3 linked regions of the Zymomonas mobilis subsp. mobilis ATCC 10988 genome follow. The protein of the gene in region 2 interacts with the protein of the main gene of each other region in a pairwise test. Links are inferred from orthologs where the notes say so. Each region holds a gene or a part of one and is shown on either strand. Other genes may lie near its edges. The genes, in order: eno, rpe and dnaN.

What was found.
Region 1: the proteins of rpe (region 2) and eno interact in binary tests that used the Escherichia coli proteins (3 or more experiments, as listed by UniProt). The link is inferred for Zymomonas mobilis subsp. mobilis ATCC 10988 from one-to-one orthologs.
Region 3: the proteins of rpe (region 2) and dnaN interact in binary tests that used the Escherichia coli proteins (3 or more experiments, as listed by UniProt). The link is inferred for Zymomonas mobilis subsp. mobilis ATCC 10988 from one-to-one orthologs.

The regions. Positions count from the first base shown.
Region 1 is NC_017262.1:1,749,825-1,756,429, reverse strand. Bases 2,427-5,309 are described here. They hold eno (phosphopyruvate hydratase), read right to left. Parts: upstream 4,572-5,309; coding sequence 3,282-4,571; downstream 2,427-3,281. Other genes in these bases: ZMOB_RS07935 (hypothetical protein), read left to right, coding at 4,773-5,309; ZMOB_RS07945 (FtsB family cell division protein), read right to left, coding at 2,873-3,190; pdhA (pyruvate dehydrogenase (acetyl-transferring) E1 component subunit alpha), read right to left, coding at 2,427-2,506. In the rest of the region: ZMOB_RS07955 (pyruvate dehydrogenase complex E1 component subunit beta), read right to left, coding at 52-1,440; more of pdhA, read right to left, coding at 1,442-2,426; more of ZMOB_RS07935, read left to right, coding at 5,310-5,402; ZMOB_RS07930 (hypothetical protein), read left to right, coding at 5,405-5,926; ZMOB_RS07925 (hypothetical protein), read left to right, coding at 5,981-6,316; ZMOB_RS07920 (MlaC/ttg2D family ABC transporter substrate-binding protein), read left to right, coding at 6,574-6,605. UniProt on the Escherichia coli protein: Catalyzes the reversible conversion of 2-phosphoglycerate (2-PG) into phosphoenolpyruvate (PEP). It is essential for the degradation of carbohydrates via glycolysis.
Region 2 is NC_017262.1:1,356,927-1,363,431, reverse strand. Bases 2,482-5,264 are described here. They hold rpe (ribulose-phosphate 3-epimerase), read left to right. Parts: upstream 2,482-3,433; coding sequence 3,434-4,096; downstream 4,097-5,264. Other genes in these bases: ZMOB_RS06110 (heparinase II/III family protein), read left to right, coding at 4,093-5,264; ZMOB_RS06120 (RsmB/NOP family class I SAM-dependent RNA methyltransferase), read left to right, coding at 2,482-3,282. In the rest of the region: heat-inducible transcriptional repressor HrcA, read left to right, coding at 214-1,251; nucleotide exchange factor GrpE, read left to right, coding at 1,248-1,820; more of ZMOB_RS06120, read left to right, coding at 1,876-2,481; more of ZMOB_RS06110, read left to right, coding at 5,265-5,859; ZMOB_RS06105 (LutC/YkgG family protein), read right to left, coding at 6,089-6,505. UniProt on the Escherichia coli protein: Catalyzes the reversible epimerization of D-ribulose 5-phosphate to D-xylulose 5-phosphate.
Region 3 is NC_017262.1:368,332-374,993, reverse strand. What follows is about bases 1-2,940. They hold dnaN (DNA polymerase III subunit beta), read right to left. Parts: upstream 2,056-2,940; coding sequence 946-2,055; downstream 1-945. Other genes in these bases: ZMOB_RS01700 (ABC transporter ATP-binding protein), read right to left, coding at 2,160-2,940; ZMOB_RS01710 (TonB-dependent receptor plug domain-containing protein), read left to right, coding at 1-879. In the rest of the region: more of ZMOB_RS01700, read right to left, coding at 2,941-3,752; ZMOB_RS01695 (ABC transporter permease), read right to left, coding at 3,749-4,567; ZMOB_RS01690 (ABC transporter substrate-binding protein), read right to left, coding at 4,564-6,662. UniProt on the Escherichia coli protein: Confers DNA tethering and processivity to DNA polymerases and other proteins. Acts as a clamp, forming a ring around DNA (a reaction catalyzed by the clamp-loading complex) which diffuses in an ATP-independent manner freely and bidirectionally along dsDNA.

The sequences.
Region 1 (6,605 bases), 390 kb from region 2 along the record:
ATATGTGACAGTATCGAACTATTTCGGGAACAAAAATAAAAATTTTACAATTTACTTGCGATAGCAGACCTTGCGGACGGCCTCGATAATGGCTTCAGGATTGACCAAGCCTTTTTTCTCGAGATTTTCGGCGTAAGGAGTCGGCGTATCGGCATTGGTTACCCGCAAAACAGGGGCATCCAAATTGTCGAAGCCTTCTTCCATGGCAATGGCCGCAATTTCAGAAGAAATCGAGCAAACCGGCCAGCCATCTTCTACCGTCACAATACGATTGGTTTTGGCCAGACTTTGAAGGATCGTTTCCTTATCCAATGGGCGAAGCGTCCTAAGGTCGATTACTTCCGCATCAATGCCTTCTTTGGCTAAAGCTTCGGCAGCGGTCAGTGCAAAAGAGACACCAATGGAATAGCTGACAATCGTGACGTCCTTGCCTTCACGGATGATGCGCGCCTTACCAATGGGTAAAACAAAATCATCCATTTTTGGCACGTCAAAAGTCTTGCCGTAAAGCAGTTCACATTCCAAAAAGACAACAGGGTCATCGGAACGGATAGCGGCTTTTAACAAGCCCTTGGCATCAATGGCATCATAAGGTGCAAGAACGACCAATCCGGGAACGGCGGCATACCAAGGCCCGAAATTCTGGGTATGCTGTGCGCCGACGCGCGGGGCTGCCCCATTGGGCCCACGGAAGACGATAGGACAACGGACTTGGCCGCCGGACATATAATGCGTTTTGGCCGCAGAATTGATAATATGGTCAATCGCCTGCATCGAGAAATTCATGGTCATGAATTCGATGACAGGGCGCAAACCTTCCATTGCGGCACCCACACCAATACCGGAAAAGCCATATTCGGAAATCGGCGTATCCACGACACGACGCGCGCCAAATTCCTGCAACAGCCCTTGCGTGACTTTATAGGCACCCTGATATTCAGCGACTTCTTCACCCATAACAAAAACACGGTCATCGCGCCGCATTTCTTCGGCCATGGCATCGCGTAAGGCTTCACGCAAAGTCTGCTGAAAGAATTCGGTGCCTTCCGGTATTTCGGGAGCGGAATTGATGACTTTACCCAATGAAGGCGTTGCCGCTTCTTCAACCGCTGCGGCCTCTGTTTTGGCAGGTGATGCAACAGGGGCGCTTTCTTCTGCTTTGGTTTCGGCAGAGGCGCCATCCAAGGTCACATCATTGGCATCCGTCCCAAGATAAGCGATAGCGGTGCCAACTTTGACATTTTCGCTACCCTCGGGAATGAGGATTTTCGTTATCACGCCTTCATCAACGGCTTCAAATTCCATGATGGCTTTATCGGTTTCGATTTCAGCCAAAATTTCACCAGCTTTGATGGAGTCGCCTTCTTTTACCAGCCAGCGGGTCAGCGTGCCTTCCTCCATCGTTGGAGACAGAGCGGGCATTTTAAGCTCTATGGCCATATCAATACTTTCCTACCAGAATATTGGTATATAATTCTTCATCAGCCGGTAAAGGCGCTTTTTCAGCGAAATCGGCGGCCTCTTTGACCTGCTGGCGGATGTCTTCATCCAGTTTAACCAGCTCGACCTCGGGAACGCCTGCGGCGAAAAGGTCTTTTTTCAGATTGTCTAAAGGATCGTGGTTTTCCTTCATGTCATTGACCTCTTCGCGGCTACGATAGCGCGCCGGATCAGACATAGAATGTCCCCGATAACGATAGGTCTTCATTTCAAGGATGATGGGCCCTTTTCCAGCCTGCACCCAGTCAACCGCGACTGTAGCAGCGCCTCTGACTTCAAGCACATCCATGCCGTCAACAACCAAAGCCGGAATACCAAAGCCTGCGCCTCTTTCAGACAAAGCTGTATGGGCATTAGCGCGTTGGATACTGGTTCCCATGGCATAACCGTTATTTTCGATGACGAAGATCACGGGTAATTTCCACAAAGCCGCCATGTTATAGGCTTCGTAAACCTGTCCCTGATTGGCTGACCCATCACCGAAATAAGCCGCAGAACAACCCCCATCATTCCGGTATTTATGCGCAAAGGCCAATCCAGCACCAAGCGGCACCTGAGCCCCAACGATACCATTTCCGCCGAAAAATTTATGTTCGGTCGAGAACATATGCATCGAGCCGCCTTTACCATGCGAAATACCGCTGGCACGACCCGTCAATTCAGCCATAACAATTTTGGGATCAATACCATAGGCCAGCATATGCCCATGTTCGCGATAGCCGGTAATAACGCTATCCCGTCCCGGTTGCAGGGCGGCTTGCAGACCAACCGCAACGGCTTCCTGACCGATATAGAGATGACAAAAACCAGCAATCAGCCCCAAACCGTAAAGCTGTCCGCACCGTTCTTCAAAACGGCGGATCATCAGCATCCGTCGATAAAATTCTAGCAGCTCTTCCCGGTCGGCGTGATAGCGACCGGGTATCGGTGGCAAATCGTGATTGGGAATGGCGGATCCGACATCAGCTTTATGAGGCCGATTGGAATCCTGAGTTGCTTTGGCCATGTAGAGGCCTCCTGTCAAAAAAGACTAAAAATTTTCTGACGGACAGGATAAATCGACATTATGGGTCTGACCCCTGCCCTGACAGCTCGGGTTTATTAAAAACGGATTTCGGGCTTAACCAATATCCGTCCTTCTGTCTTTAGTAATTTGTTTATATTGATTGATTTCGTCAAAGTCACTCTTGAAGGCTCTTCATCAAAAGAACAGAATTTTGACCTTGAATGATTTGAGATAATGACGCGTTTTTCAAAGAGAAACTGTCAATCGCGGCGATAACAGCCTAGGAAATAGAAAGCTTTTTTACCCATAATCAACAAGGCTGTTTAGTCCTCGTTAGATCATGGTGATCCATTCCAAAAGTTGAATTTATTTCTGGCTGTCGAGAATAATCACTTCATCCGGCCGGATCTGCCGCGTTTCTTTACGCACCAATTCTTCGGCATAATCAGGATCAGTAGCCTTGGGATTAAGAAGGGCGATGCTATTCGCCAATTGGTCTCGCTGGTGTTCTAAAGCCGCCAATTCCGCTTTTCTAACGGCCATTTTTTGGCGGTAACCATCGAGTGCCAGTAAACCATTTGCCCCCAAAAGGGCATTACCGACGAAGACCCCCAAGACGACAACCATCAAGGCGGGGCCTATTGCAGCACGGAAAAGACTGTTCTTTGAACGAATCAGGGACATGGAGCCTATAATTACCGCTTTAAGCGATAAATCAAGGCTCAATGTCCCCATTCAGTTAGAGCGGTTTAAAAACCGGTTCTAGCTGTGATTCTTATTTGGCTTTTCTAAGAACCGAACGGCCAGCATATTTAGCAACCGAACCCAGTTCTTCTTCGATGCGCATCAGCTGATTGTATTTAGCGATACGTTCGGAACGGCAAAGGCTACCGGTCTTGATCTGACCGCAGTTGGTGGCAACAGCGAGGTCAGCAATCGTGGTATCTTCGGTTTCACCGGAACGGTGAGACATAACAGCCGTGTAAGAAGCGTCGTTAGCCATGTTAACGGCTGCGAGCGTTTCAGACAAAGAACCGATCTGGTTGAACTTCACGAGCAGCGAGTTGGCGATACCGCGTTCGATACCATCAGAAAGACGCTTCACGTTGGTCACGAACAGATCGTCACCGACCAACTGAACTTTGTCACCGAGCTTTTCGGTAAGGATCTTCCAGCCTTCGAAGTCATCTTCGGCCAGACCATCTTCGATGGAATAGATCGGATATTTGCCGCAGAGTTCGACATAGTAATCAACGAGCTGAGCGGAGGTCAGTTTACGGCCTTCACCCTTAAGATCGTAGATGTTCTGATCTTTGTTGTAGAACTCGGAGGAAGCTGCATCGAGAGCGATGAACACATCTTCGCCCGGCTTATAACCGGCTTTGGAGATGGAATCGACGATGAAGTCCAGAGCAGAAGAAGCACTGTCAAGGCTAGGAGCGAAACCACCTTCGTCACCGACGTTGGTGTTCATGCCTTTAGCAGACAGTTCTTTTTTCAGGGTATGGAAAACTTCGGTACCGATGCGGACAGCTTCATTGATGGAGCTGGCACCAACCGGAGCAATCATGAATTCCTGGAAATCGATGGGGTTGTCAGCGTGCATACCACCGTTAACGATGTTCATCATCGGAACCGGAAGAACGTGAGCTGCCGTACCACCAACATAACGGTAAAGCGGGAGACCGCGAGCTTCAGCAGCAGCTTTAGCAACAGCCAAGCTGACACCGAGGATAGCGTTAGCACCGAATTTACCCTTGTTCGGGGTGCCATCGAGCTTGATCATCGTCTGGTCGATCAGTTCCTGATCTTCGGCTTCCAGACCAATAATTGCGTTAGCAATTTCGTTGTTTACAGCGTGAACAGCTTTGGTGACGCCTTTACCACCCCAACGGGTTTTGTCGCCATCACGAAGTTCAACAGCTTCATGAACGCCGGTAGAAGCACCTGACGGCACTGCAGCGCGGCCGAAGCTGCCATCTTCAAGCGTAACATCAACTTCAACGGTCGGGTTACCGCGGCTGTCGACAACCTGACGGCCATGGATACTGACAATAGCTGTCATATCGAAACCTTTCTTAAAATCTTTTAGACGAGTCTCTTTTTGAACTCAGTCCGTCAATGATCTATCCTTCCTTGACGCATAAGGCAATTCCACTGTTGCAATGAATATATTGCTTATGGTGAAACGTTATCGCTTCTCATGCGATTCTATAGTTAGGATAAACTGATTATTGTTACGTATTGAGTAACTGGAGTATAGACAATGGCCGAAAACAAAACTGTGGCGAATGTAGCATCAGCTGCCAATGATTTGCAGAAAAACGCCGAAAATCAGGCTGAAAAAGCCACTCATGAAGCAAAACATGAAGGCCATCATATAGGACAGCATATATCGGAAACGGCTTCTCACCTTGCTGAAAAAGCAAAATCGCATCTTTCCGAAGCCAAAGATTTTGCTGAAAAAGAAGAAAATAAACTGCATCATTTATTTCAGGATCACAGTCCCTTTCATGGAAAAATTCATGAAATTGGTGATGAAGGTCATCACAAAGCCATCGAAGCTGTTAATAATGTTGCCAAAATCGTCGACCAGACCGCAGAATTGGTTGCCGAAAATCTGGGAAGTTCCTATGGCGACTATATGCACAAGGCTTCCAAACATATCGGCAAATTGTCAAAATCTCTGAAAGATAAAAAATTGGCTGACATCACCAAAAGCGGTCATAGCATTATCCGCCGTAACCCAGTTGTGACGGTTGGTGTCGCAGCAGCCCTTGGCTATGCGCTTTATCGCTTTGCCAGCCACAAAAAGCATAAATGTGAAGCCAATCATGCCTGCAACCATCAGGAAGCAGATGCATCCTCTTCTGACAGCAGCCATCAGGATTCATAACATTGACGCTGGAAAATAAAGGCGAAAAAGAATCGAACATTACTTCTGAAGAAATCGCCGAGGCCTTGTCTGAAGCTGAAATCGACCCTGTAGCTGCCGAAAAGGTGGCTACAGGCGAAGAAAATGATGAAGCAGCTGTTGCCGAAGCCGAAGCGAGATTGGAAGAAGGTAGAATGGAAGCCGAAGCCGCCGGAGGAGAAGATTTCATTTATGAAGAGACCGGAATTTTCCAGTCTTTTCGGAATCTTATTCAGGCCGCCAAAAACTTCTTTCACCATGAAATCGCTTTTTGCCGCGAAATTGTCATGCTGCGCGTCAAAAGAATTGCGAAGGCGGCGATTGCGTTGGTTTTGGCCGCTGCCTTTGCGATTATTGGCCTGATCGGTTTGTTGGTAGGCGTTTTCATTGCCTTGATCCATGCTGTAGGGGCTTTGGGTGCAGGCCTGATTTTCGCAGCTGTGGGGTTACCCATTGCGATTATTCTGGTGCTGGTCGCTTATCATTGGTTGACCGAGGCACCGTAATATTCGCCAAAGCTATCATTCTGGAAGGAAACGGTCTGAAAAGGCCGCCATGCTATGCTTCATACGTCTAAAATTAATCAGAAAAAAGCTGAACTTGAACAGGCTCGCACCCATCTTATGGCTTCGTTAGATGATGTTACCAATCATCTGAAACCGGGGTCAATTGCCCGTAGTCTAGTGAAATCAGGTGTTCAGGCGGGTAAAAATGTCGTCGATCGCCTTAATCAGGAAGCCCAAAAACGGCCTCTTGCAACGGTGGCAGCGGTGAGTGGTATCGGTTTTATTTTCCTGTGGCGTTCCAAAACGGGGGGTATGCTGTTTCGGCTGGTCAGTTCCCTTTTTAGAACAGCTCCGGCGGATAAAGATAAGGCCGAAAAAGCGCAAGAATAAGTCGGTTCAATAAAGGTTCATCTATTACCATGCACCCTAATACTGGTCAGTACAATTTTAGCTATACGTAATAGTATATTTTGTGTACTGACTAGTATTATTGATTCGCCCGAATAACCATTAGAGAAGAATCTGCATATCAACAGGCCATTCTCCTTGAAGGTGTTTTTAACATTAGCCGAATCAGCAAAAAGCCAGAAAATCTGGATTTAGCCTTGAAAACCGACTTCTCTGACACCGTCCGGGAAAGGAGAATTATGAAAAAAGTTGCGCCCTTTTTCGCGCTTCC
Region 2 (6,505 bases):
ACGGGGAAGTTTCTGCAATTCGGAAATTCCGGTGTCTGTCCAGAAAATACCGGCCGCAGAAAGAATAATCAAATGATAGAGCGTTCTCCTGCCACGAGGGCAGGCATCATTCAATCAAAACCGACAGATTTTCTTGTAAAAATGGCATGAAAACAGGATATTTATTCCTGTCCGAGGGGTGACGAAACGCCTTTTGATGCTTATTTATAGCCTATGTCATCCATACCGGTCATAGAATTATCATCGCGGGCGCGCGAGATTTTCCAACTGGTGGTGGAAAGTTACCTTGGAAGCGGGTTGCCGGTGGGGTCAAAAACACTGGCAAGGCAGGGGGTAAATCTTTCTCCCGCCTCCATTCGTTACGTGCTTCAGGAACTGGAAACCAAAGGCCTGTTGCTAAGCCCGCATATTTCAGCGGGACGTATGCCGACAGAATTGGGCTTGCGTCTGTTCGTCAATGGCATGATGCAGCTTTCGGAGCCGAGTGAGGAAGAACGTTCGGCCATCGAAGCCGATGTTATTCGCGGTCATTCGCCCAAAGAAAGACTGGTCAATGCCACGACGACTTTGTCGGGTCTTTCGGCCTGTGCCGGATTGGTTCTGGTTCCAAAACAAGAGCTGGTTTTAAAACAACTGGGTTTTGTGGTGCTGGATGATAATCGGGCTTTGGCCATTATTGTCGGTTCGGATGGGTCGGTTGAAAACAGGGTAATCGAATTATCATCGGGCTTTCCGGCTTCTGCTTTGACCGAGGCGAGTAACTATATCAACGCTCATTTTTCGGGATATAGTTTTTCCGAAGCCAAAAAACGTCTGTTTAGCCAGATTGATCTGGAGCGGAGCGAGCTGGATTCAGCGGCTTCCGATCTGATTAAGCGCGGTTTGGCTGTCTGGTCGGAAGATAGCCGGAAAAGGCCTGTCCTGATTGTCAGGGGGCAATCCCATCTGCTTCAGGATGCCAGCGAAGACCTTGATCGCGCCAAACAGCTTCTTGAAGAACTGGAAGATAAAAAGGAAATCGCAGGCTTGTTGGAAAAAGTTTCCGAAAGCGATGCGGCACAAATTTTTATCGGTTCCGAAAATAAGTTGTTTTCGCTTTCCGGTTCTTCCGTTATCGCCTCTCCCTATCACGGGGAAGACGGGCATATGGTCGGGGTAGTGGCGGTGATAGGCCCGACAAGGTTGAACTATGGCCGCATCGTCCCCATGGTTGACTTCACAGCAAAAACCTTATCGAGAATAATCGCATGACCGAAGAACAGAAAAAATACGAAGATGCCGAAAATCTGGAAAGCAAAAGCGAAAATCCAGAAGAGGCCTCGGCTGAAAAATCAGAAAATGGGGTAGAGGATTTGCAGGCTGAAAATGAAAAGCTGAAAAAAGACCTACTTTATAGTAAAGCCGAAGCCCAGAATACCCGCCGCCGTCTTGAAAAAGAAAAATCGGAAGCAATTGCCTATTCTGTGACCGGTTTTGCGCGCGACATGCTTTCAGTAGCGGATAATATGGAACGCGCTTTGGCGGCTATTCCTGATGACATCAAGCAGGATGAAAAGATCAAAAATCTGGTCACCGGTATTGAAATGACCGGCAAGGAGCTTTTGAACATCTTGCAGCGTCACGGTATCAAACGGGTCGAATCCGTTGGTCAAAAACTTGATCCTAATCTGCATCAGGCGATGATCGAAATCGAAAGCGAAAAGCCGGAAGGCACTGTCGTTCAGGAAATGCAGGCCGGTTATACCATTCATGACCGTTTATTGCGTCCGGCGATGGTGGGCGTTGCCAAGGCTCAATCTGGTGAGACGAAATCCGCGTGATCCAGTCTTTTCCTTGTCAACATAACCTTCGGTTGTCCATTCGGGCGGGAATTTTATGAATACTACACGGCCATCCCGTCCCAAAGGGAAAGACAGCCGGAATGAGGCGCGTTCTTTTAAAAAAGAGGGACGCGCCTCTGCCTCGTCAGCGAAACGTCCTCCGCAAAGAAAAAATGCCCAGCCTATCGGCCTTCCTGTCAGAAAAGCGGCTTTACAACTTCTTGAAGCGGTATTGCGGCAAGGCTTGCCACTTGAGCAGGTTATTGGCCGAATTACCCAAGGTCTGAAACAAAATGCTGATCGCGCCTTGGTGCATGCTTTGGCGGCGGCGGTGTTGCGTTGGTGTCATGATCTCGATCAACTGATTGATAGTGCGACCGCTAAGCCCCTTGCCCCCGATGTCAAAGCGCGGATGGTTTTGAGAATGGCTCTGGCTCAAAAGCTGGTTTTGAAACAGCCCGCCCATGTAGCGATTGCAACAGTTCTGCCTTTGGTGGATGGAGGCCCTCGCCGTCTGGTTCATGGTGTTTATGGCAGCCTTGATAGACGGGAAGGCGTGGCTTTGCCGGAATATCCGACTTTGCCGGATGAAACCGCCTATCGTTGGGAAAAAGCCTGGGGTGAGCCCATGTTGGCTGCCGCTAGTCGGGCTTTGGCAGACCAGCCGCCGGTTGATCTGACCCTGAAAAATCCCGAAGAGACCGCTTTCTGGCAAGAAAAATTATCCGGTGAAAGCCTGTTTCTAGGTCATATCCGTCTTCCAGAGGGGCATCCCCCGATTGCCGAATTGGCGGGCTATCAGGAAGGCGCATGGTGGGTTCAGGATATTTCGGCTTCCCTTGCTGCCCGATTATTGGGCAAGGGTAAAAATCGCACAATTCTTGATCTTTGCGCTGCCCCCGGTGGCAAGACCATGCAACTGGCTTCTCAAGGGTGGCAGGTCACGGCTGTTGATATTGCAGCCAAAAGATTGACCCGACTGCATGACAATCTGAAACGCATGGGCTTGTCTGCTGAAGTGGTGACGGCTGATCTGGCTGACTACACCCCCAAAGAAGCCGTTGATGCGATTTTGTTGGATGCGCCTTGTTCCGCTAGCGGGATTTTCCGCCGTCATCCTGATGTGCTTTATCGTGTCAGTTCCCGCATCATTATCGATATGGCTGAACAGCAGAAAAAGTTGCTTCACCGTGCATCGCAATGGGTCAAAAAAGGGGGGAAGCTCGTCTATGCCGTCTGCTCTTTGGAGCCGGAAGAAGGCGAAGCGGTTATTCGCGACTTTTTAGCCCATCATTCCGATTACCGGATTGATTCTTTGGAAAAAGAGACGCTGCCTGCCGGTTTGTCACCTTCTGAAGAAGGCTGGCTTCGGATTTTACCAGAAAATCTGGCCGAAAAAGGCGGAAATGATGGCTTTTTTATAGCGTATTTTACACGGTATGACGAAAAAGAAGCAAAATGATTGAATTCAGGCTATTTTTTCCAAATGGATTTATAATAGTCTGAAGCCTACTGGTTCGTCATTTCAAGATACGGTAAAGACTTAAGGTCGCTTTTGTCCCAGAAGGCGGCCTTAAAAGTTTTTGTCTCTATATTCTGTCTGGCTATATTTTATGAGTAAATTACCCCTGATTGCTCCCTCTATCCTTTCGGCGGATTTTGCCCATTTGGGAGATGAGGTCGCGGCGATAGATCAGGCCGGTGCCGATTGGATCCATATTGATGTGATGGATGGCCATTTCGTGCCGAATATCACCATAGGCCCCATGGTTGTGAAGGCTTTGCGTCCCTATAGCCAAAAGCCTTTTGATGTCCATTTGATGATTGCGCCTGTCGATCAATATATCGAGGCTTTTTCTGAAGCGGGTGCTGATATTATCAGTTTCCATCCCGAAGCGGGCGCGCATCCCCATCGCACTATTCAGCATATCAAATCATTGGGCAAAAAAGCGGGATTAGTTTTTAATCCGGCGACCCCTTTAAGCTGGCTTGATTATCTAATGGATGATCTTGATCTGATTATGGTGATGAGCGTTAACCCCGGTTTTGGCGGCCAAAAATTTATCAAAACCCAATTAGAAAAGATTAAAGATATCCGTCAAAGAATTACCGCCTCTGGGCGGGATATCCGCTTGGAAGTGGATGGCGGAATTGATGCCACGACTGCACCGCTTGCCGTCGAAGCCGGTGCCGATGTTTTGGTCGCGGGAACGGCCAGCTTTAAAGGCGGCGCAACATGTTACACCGATAATATCAGGATATTGCGTAAATCATGAGAGAAAAGGGAGATCCCGATCTTAACGGAGATGAAAACTCCGGCGAGCCGAAACCCGGTAAATGGTTGATCCGTGTCAATAGTGACAAGCAGCCTTCTTTAACCGAACGGATTGTTAACCGTTTGAGTCGCTTGTCATGGCACACCCCTTTTTATGCCCTGCGTTTGCGGGGGCGACCGCCTTTGCGGTTGATGGCGGTGCCACGCGATCCTTTTTCCGGTAATGCCGAAGCCGGTAATGCTATCCGTCATGGAGAAATTCGGTTTTTCCATGAAAAGATTAAGCTGGATCACCCTCTCTTCCCTGTTACAGGGATTTCGCCTGAATTTACGGATTATCTGCATAGCTTTATCTGGCTGCGCGATTTGGCGGCAGCCGGAAATCGGCAGGAAGTCGCCAAAATTGCGGAAAAACTGACCCGAAACTGGCTTGAAGTCCATGCTGATGAAATTGATGATAAAGCGTGGCAACCCGATATTTGGGGACGCAGGATTTTATTTTGGGGCGCTTATGCGCCACTTATTTTATCCTCGACCGATTTGGTTTACCGATCGAAATTATTAAACAGCCTTGCCCGTGGAGGGCGGCATCTGTCCCGCAGTGCTGATAAAATGCCAAACGGCCTTAACCGTGCCATTGCATGGATGGGTTTGGTGGCAGCAACCCTATTATTGCCGGATGAAAAAACCTTCCTACAGCGGCATGAGCAGGGTTTGTTAAAGGCTTTGAACCGTTGTCTTTTTGAAGATGGTGGTATCATCAGCCGCACCCCCTATGACCAGCTTGAGTTGGTTGAATATAGTGCGATGCTGTTGGCGGTGTATCATTCCCGCGATATGCAGCCCAACACCATGATTACCCGTATGATGGCGCGTGCTGTCAGGGCTTTGTTAGGTGTAACCTTGGGCGATGGTGGGCTTGCCAGTTTCCAAGGCGGTGTTCCAGTCGATAAAAAACGGGTCGATGCCGCTATCTATGCCGCGGGTATTCGCAGTCGCCCGTTAAGTCGTGCCGGTGAATGGGGTTATCAGCGTTTAAGTCATGGTCAGACGACTTTGGTGATTGATACGGCTCCGCCGCCGGTTATTCATCGTGCCGGATTGGCTTCGGCTTCGACATTGGCTTTTGAAATGTCGGATGGTGCCGATCGCTTGATTGTTAATTGCGGCGGCGTTTTGGGAAGTGATCTTGACCAAGGCGATACCAGCGAAGCCTTGCCGCCGGAATTAAGCCAATTATTGCGGGCAACCGCTGCCCATTCAACCCTTGTTTTGAAAGACAGCAATTCGACCGCTTTGATGGAAGATGGCAGTCTGGGGCGCGGTGTTAGTGAAGTCGAGCTGGATCGCCATGAAGGCCAGAATGGTAGCCTGTTAGAAGCTAGTCATGACGGCTATATGCGGCGTTTCGGTTTTATTCACCGCCGGAAGCTGGCTTTATCGGCCAATGGTTGGGAATTACGGGGTGAGGATATTTTGTTGCCTGCGGGGCGCAGAAGAGCCAGCGAGATGCCCTTTATTCTGCGTTTCCACCTCGCCCCTTGGGTAGAGGTGACCAATACGGCTGATGGCATGGGGGCTTTGTTACGAATTGAGCGGGGCGCCTTGTGGCAATTCCGTTGCCGTGGTGGGAAATTGGGATGCGAACCCAGCATCTGGATTGATCCGACAGGGTGGCCGCGTTTGACCAACCAGATTACGATATCCGGTTTAACCCCAGCTGGTGGCTGTAATATTGATTGGGTGTTGAAAAGAGCGGGATAAATTCGGCTGTTTTCGGATAGATTGATTGAAGCCTATCTCCGTATAGCCTGAATGATGGAATGCCCTATCAAAGGAAAGCCTTTTGGGTTGAGAGGCCTTCTTTTGATAGGGTGTTTTTTTAAGTTTAAAGCCTTTCAGCTTGCGGGGATAAAGATTTCTTCCGCCTTTTATCGGATTAGAAAAATTGATTTTACCCGTCTCTAATCTGGGAAGAGAGACGGGTAAGAAATTACGCTTGGCGCGGTTGCAAAATCACCAAAAGAGAACGGACACCTTGCGCACCGTGGATAAGAATCCCTTCGATGTCGGCCGTGGCGGAAGGCCCTGTATGGAAAACAGCATAGCCATGTTCGCGCCATTCTGGCCGTTGATAGGCATTATGCAGGTTAAACAGGATATCAGCCGGATCGACCAAAACAATCAGATGTTGCGGCAGATAACCCAATGTATTGATACCAAAATTGCTGTCTGTCAGGCAAAGTGAACCGGTTTCAGCGACCGCGAAAGACGCTCGGACAATGCCGAAATCAACATCTTTCAAATCGGTTGGTTGGGTGTCGGTGGTTAGCGGGAAATTGCCCTTTATTTCTTCGACATGGGAGCAGATGATTTTTGCGTCTTTGGTCTTTTTATCAACCAATTCCGC
Region 3 (6,662 bases), 990 kb from region 2 along the record:
ACGCGCGGTACCATCAATATCAACAGTGTTTATGGCCAGATAAAAGGCAAGATTATTAAAGGTTTTTCGGTTGATGGCGGTGTCCGTTATGACCATCATTCGAAATTCGGCGGCAATGTTCTATTTTCGGGCGGTGGTGTTTGGGCGTTTAACAACGACAATACCCTGTTTCGAGCGCATTATGGTGAAGGTTTTAACGCGCCGTCTTTATACCAAATCTATAGTGAATACGGTAATCAGAATCTGAAACCGGAAAAATCGCATGGTTGGGATGCCGGTTTTCAACAGCGTTTCTTTCATAAGCATTTGACGATTGCCGCAGATTATTTTCAGAGAACCTCCAATAATCTGATCGCCTATCTAAGCTGTCCTTATTATGGGGCATTGCCTTCCATTTGTTATGTCCCGAATACCAATACCCCGCGTTATGGCTATTATGACAATATCAATCGCAGCACAGCGCATGGTGTCGAAGTCAATGCCAGCCTTGATATTAAACGGGTATCGTTAAGCGGTAACTATACTTGGACTTCGGTTAAGGATCGTTCCGAAGGGGTTGATTACGGCTATCAATTACCAAGACGACCTAAAAATACCGCCAATGGTTCGGCTGATTATCATTGGAAATTCGGTCTTGTTACCGGAATTGCTGTCCGTTGGGCATCAAAATCATGGGATACGGTGCATAGCGAATATAGCCTGAATCCCCATATGAATCGTGGTTATACCCTGTATGATTTACGGGTGGAAATGCCGGTTTCAAAGCATCTGACTGTTTTCGGTCGGGTCGAGAATTTAACCGACAAATATTATGAAACCGCTTATCGTTACGGCACATTAGGCCGGACATTTTATGGCGGTATTCGCGCCCGTCTTTAAACGATATCGCATCAAAAAAGCCGCCCCGAATAGGGCGGCTTTTTTATGGTAAGTTTTTACCTATAATCAGACGCGCATCGGCATCAAAACATAAAGTGCCGCTGATTGATCTGAATCCCGTATCAGGGTTGGGGCGGCGGCTTCGGCCAGATGAATTTCGGCCTGATCGCTTTCAATCTGCCCCAGAATATCAAGAAGATAGCGGGCATTAAAACCGATATCCAAAGGATCGGCATCATATTCGCCCAAGACTTCTTCGGTAGCCATACCATTTTCAGGGCTGGTCACTGAAAGCGAAATTTTCCCTGCTTCGATAGACATTTTAACCGCGCGGGTTTTCTCGCTGGCAATGGTTGCAACGCGATCAACGCCCTGCATCAAATCCTTGGGTTTGACTTTCAATAATTTGTCATTGGCCGTCGGGATAACCCGTGAATAATCAGGGAAGGTGCCATCAATCAGCTTGGACGTTAAAATGGCATGACCGAGGTCAAAGCAAATTTTACTGGCTGAAAGCGAAATTTTGATTTCGTCTTCACATTCATCCAGCAATTTCCGCAATTCGACGACACATTTACGCGGAATGATAACATCCGGCATATCTTCGGCACCGGCGGGCGCAGGAATAGTCACGCAGGCGAGGCGATGGCCATCTGTGGCCGCCGCTTTCATGACATTTTCATCCTTTAAAACATGGAGGAAAATACCATTGAGATAATAGCGCGTTTCATCAACCGAAATAGCGAAACGGGTTTTATCAATAATCTGTTTCAAGCTTTCCGTCGGTAAAGCGAAATGGGTTGGCAATTCGCTTTCACTGATAACCGGAAAATCATCACGGGGCAGAGTAGCCAAACTGAAACGCGAACGACCGGCAACAATCAGCATTTTACCATCGGCAGCGCTTAACTGAATTTGTGAACCATCCGGTAATTTACGGACGATTTCAAAAAGCATATGCGCCGAAACCGTGGTTTCGCCGGGGGTATCAACTTCGGCTGACAAGGTTTCAACGACCTGTAAATCAAGATCGGTTGCCATCAGCTTTACACAACCATTGGAGGCCGCTTCAATCAGCACATTCGATAAAATCGGAATAGTGTTGCGCCGTTCTACTACCGATTGAACATGGCTAAGACTTTTCAATAAAGTCGCGCGTTCGATCGTTGCTTTCATAACTGTTTGGTCATCCCTGATTGATAAAAGCCCTTTTAAAAGCCTGATTTAAAAAGGCGGAAGAAGGTTATAATCTATTATTTTTTAAAAAACCTTAATTCTTTTCAGGCTTGGAGATTATAATTTTTCTGCCATATTTCGATCAGCCTTTGTGTATAGGGGTGATTAGGCTTGGTGAAAATAGAATATGTATTATTCTCTTCTATAACATGACCATGGTGGAGAATCACCACTCTGGTTGCAAAAAAACGGGCAAAAGCAAGGTCATGCGTTACCAGTAAACAAGTCATTTTTTCTTGTTCAGAGAGCGCCATCAGTTCTTTTCCGATTTCAACCCGATTGACACTATCCAGAGCCGAGAAGGCTTCATCCAGCAACAGTAAATCAGGATTGTTCACTAAGGCGCGCGCTATCGCCACCCTTTGACCTTGGCCGCCGGAAAGCGTTGCCGGATAACGATGCCGAAGATCGAGGGATAAGGACGCCTTGTTCAGGGCTGATTGCAAGGCTTGCTGCCGATATTCCGAGGATATTTTCTTCTGATAAAGCGCAAGGGGCTCGGTGACGGTTTTTTCAACTGTCCAAGCCGGGTCAAGACTACTGTTCGGGTCTTGGAAAACCATTTGTGCTTTTTGATAAAAAGCGAGGCGATCTTGTTTCTTTTGAAAAGAAAGAGGCTGATTTTCCCAAAAAATTTCACCGGATGATGCTGGCAGCAGGCCGGATATCAATTTGAGTAGGGTTGATTTCCCGGCACCAGATTCCCCGATGATGGCAATCCTTTCGCCTTTATAGATTTCGAGCGAGATATCCTTTAGGCGATGATCGTCTTTTTCCTGATAGGAAAGATTTTGCAGTCTTAATAAGGGGCGCGGATTATCCATTATGGGCGGGTGATTTTGGGATTGTTTGGGGGCATCCTTTCCATAGGGCGTGCTAGATAAAATCTGATGATAAGATTGGATGATCGCTTGACTATACGCCTCTGCTGGATTTGACCACCAACGGCGGCTGGCCATTTTCGAGACAAGGCGACCGTCTTTTAAAACCACGATGCGTTCTGCCATTCTGACCGCCAAGGCGGGATTATGGCTGATAAGTAAAATAGCCGTTTGACGGTTTCCCGTGGCTTTTTCAAAAATCGCCATGATTTGCGCTTCAGTCAGCATATCAAGTGCAGAACTGGGCTCATCCGCGATTAACAAAGCCGGTTTGGCCGCCAAGGCTATAGCAATAGCTGCCCTTTGTCTTTGTCCGCCGGAAAGCTGATGCGGATAGCGTTTTGCGATATCGGGAGAAAGTCCCACCTGTTCCAAGGCATTGGTCATGGCAGAGGGCTGTTTATTTTCTGTCGATTTTTCCTTGAGGCCTTCGCGGATATGTTGGGCAATAGTCATCATCGGGTCTAGAAAACGTAAAGAATCCTGACCGATAAAAGCTATCTTTTGGCCACGCCAGTCATTCATCTGTTTTTCAGGAAGCTGCATGAGATCGGTTTTTCCAACGCGGAGCGCGCCAGATAAAATCAGATTTTCAGGCAAAAGCCGCAAGATACTGCGAGCAAGGGTGGATTTCCCCGAACCGGATTCACCAAGGACAGCAACAATTTCACCCCGTCCGATACGGAATCCGATATCCTTTAACAAATAGCGGTCTTTTGCTTTGACCGTCAGATTTTCGATCGCCAAAAATGTCATAATCTATGGTCTGCTTGAGAGCGGATCAGGCCTTCACCAATCATCTGGCAAGAAGCAATCAGCCAGAAAAGCATAACCCCCGGCCAAAAGGCGAGCCATGGCGCAATATTTAGAAGATTTTGCGCGTCTAGCAGCAATCGTCCCAAAGAAGGCAAGGGCGGTTGAATGCCGATGCCGATATAGGAAAGGGCCGCTTCCGCGATAAAGGCAAAAGCAGATTGGCTGCTGGCCTGCGTCAAAAGGGGAAGCATGATATTCGGAAGAAGATGATGAAAGGCAAGAGCAAGACTCCCTTTCCCCGATAATCGGGCGGCCGCGATAAAATCCAAACGGGCGATAACGCGGCCATGGCTACAGGCCACACGAGCAAAAACCGGAATGGCATAAAGGGCAATGGCCAGCATCACATTTTGCCCGCCAGCACCGCATAATAATTGCAGTAATAATGCCGCAATCAAGGCTGGAAAGGCAAAAAGGATATCACTGGCCTGCATCAGCATTTCGCCCACCCAGCCTTTTTTAATCGCCGCGATTAAGCCGATAGGGACACCCACAGTAAAGCCCAATGCCACCGCCGGAAAGACGACCAAGCTGGAACATCCGGCGGCCATAAAGGTCTCGTGCCAGAGATCACGTCCTAGAGCATCTGTGCCGAAAAGATGATGCCATGACGGAGCTTGTAACCGATCAGATAAATCCATGGGAGGAATGAGGCCATAAAGCAGGCCGTTCCCGACTATGAGCAAGGCCAATAGAACAAGGCTGAATAAAACAAAGCGCAAAAGAAAAGGTGCAGAGCGAAAAAAGGAAATCATGGCTGTTTTAACCGTGGATCAATTGCGAGATGCAAAAGATCGCTGATAAAGCGGGCGAATAAAGTCACCATAGCGACCAGAAGAGCAATGGCCTGTATCAGAACCAGATCACGGGCGGCAATAGCCTGTAATAAAAGCCGTCCTAATCCTGAAAGATAAAAGATATTTTCGACAATGATGCTGCCAGTCAGTAAGGCGGGCAAAGACAAGGCTAGTAAGGGCAATAATGCCGGTAACGCATGGCGGAGCGCATGGCGAAGAAGCGCTTGGGAGCGGGATAATCCGCGCGCTCTTGCTGCCATGATGAAGTCTTCTTGTTCTATCCCCTGTAATTGCTGGCTAAAAGCGCGCGCCAACCATGTGGCCTGTGGCAATGCAAGCGCAATGACTGGCCAGTAAAAAGCAGGCTGGGTCAGGAGGCCAAAAGGGGAAGGCGTGTTTTCCAGCGTGAGAGGCCAATGGTAATGAAGACCGGCATAAAGCAGTAAAACAGCGATCCAAAAAGCCGGCAAAGAAAGGCCTAGCCGTGTCAATGTCAGTAGAAAAATCCGTAAAGGGCGGAAGCGAAAAAAGGCGATGGCAAGGCCAAAGAAAAAGCCAGCGGTCGCGGCAAGACAGAAAGAAGCCAGAACAAGAGGAAGCGAGATATTGAGCGCTTCTGCGATTAAATCACTGGCAGGAAGATGGTAGCTAAAACTACTTCCAAAGTCGCCATGAAGGCTATGGGTTAGCCAATTTATGTAACGGATATACGCTGGTTTATCGAGACCGAATTCCGTTTGTAGGGCAGCTAGGGCGCGGGGACTGGCTTGTAAGCCCATCATATATTCGGCCGGATCGCCGGGTAGAACGGAAATAGCCATAAAAATAACCAAGCTGGCTATCCATGAGGCCAATAAGAATTGACCGCTTTTTTTGAGAAAACCGGAAATACTGAAAAGCTGATAGCGGAAAGCGACTATCAGAAGGATTAGCCCCAACGCTGCCGAGAGCCACCCACCAAAATGCCATGAGATGGAGGACGGGATCAAATGGCTATTATGTGTCCCTTGGCTGTCGGTGAAATAGGCCGTTGTGAGATCAAAGGCCTGTGTCGGGCTGCCTCGCCATAAACCCGCTAGGTCAGCCTTGAAAACAACCAGATGAGGATATTGGAATAAAAAGACATTGGCGGCATCAAGGGTTAGAATTTTTTGGAGCGATTGTAATTTCTGATGCCGTTGGAAAGCATCGTTTTCCTGATCTAAACGAGTCAAAATCTGATGAAATTGGGCATTATGATAGCCGAAATAATAGCCTTCTTTGTCATAGATTCTGTAATCAAAAGGTTCCGCATGGTTGATAACCGTCATCTGGAAATCATGTTTTTTATAAACACGATCAAGCCATGTCGTCCATTCCAATGAATGGAGCGTTACATGGATACCAATTTTTTCCAGTTGATCGGCTACAAGTTGCCCTGAAATAGTGGCATAGCGAGAGGGTGGCAAATCAAGCGTTAATGTCAGACCGTCAGGATAACCGGCCTGTTTCAGCAAGGCTTTGGCCTTTATCGGGTCGTAAGGATAGATTGCCGTCAGATCGAGATAATCGGGGTTTTGCGGCGGGAAATGGCTGCCAATAACGCGGCCATAGCCATATAACACCGCATCAACAAAGGCTGGACGATTGATAGCGATTGAGATTGCTTGCCGTAACAAAGAATTCTGGAAAATCGGCAAATTTTGATTGAAGGCAAGGATCACTTCGCCTTCACTGGGAAAACTCCGGACTTTAAAGCGGGAGTCATCTGCCAATTCTTCAAGATTTTCGGCCACTGGAAAATCAGGAAAGAAATCAATCTGGCCTGTTTTGAGGGCGGCATAGGCCGCCAGCGCATCAGAGATAAAAAAGAAATTAAGTGTTTTTATTGCCGGTTTTTTACCCCAATAATCAGAACGGGCGACCAGCTGGATTCTTCTCCCATGTTGCCATTCTTGAAAACGAAAAGCCCCTGTGCCTACCGGTGAAATCGCCAAATTTTTGGCCGAAAAAGGCGAAACCATAGCGCAATCAGGTAAAGACAATAAGGTTAGGAAAAAGCTGTCAGCCTTTT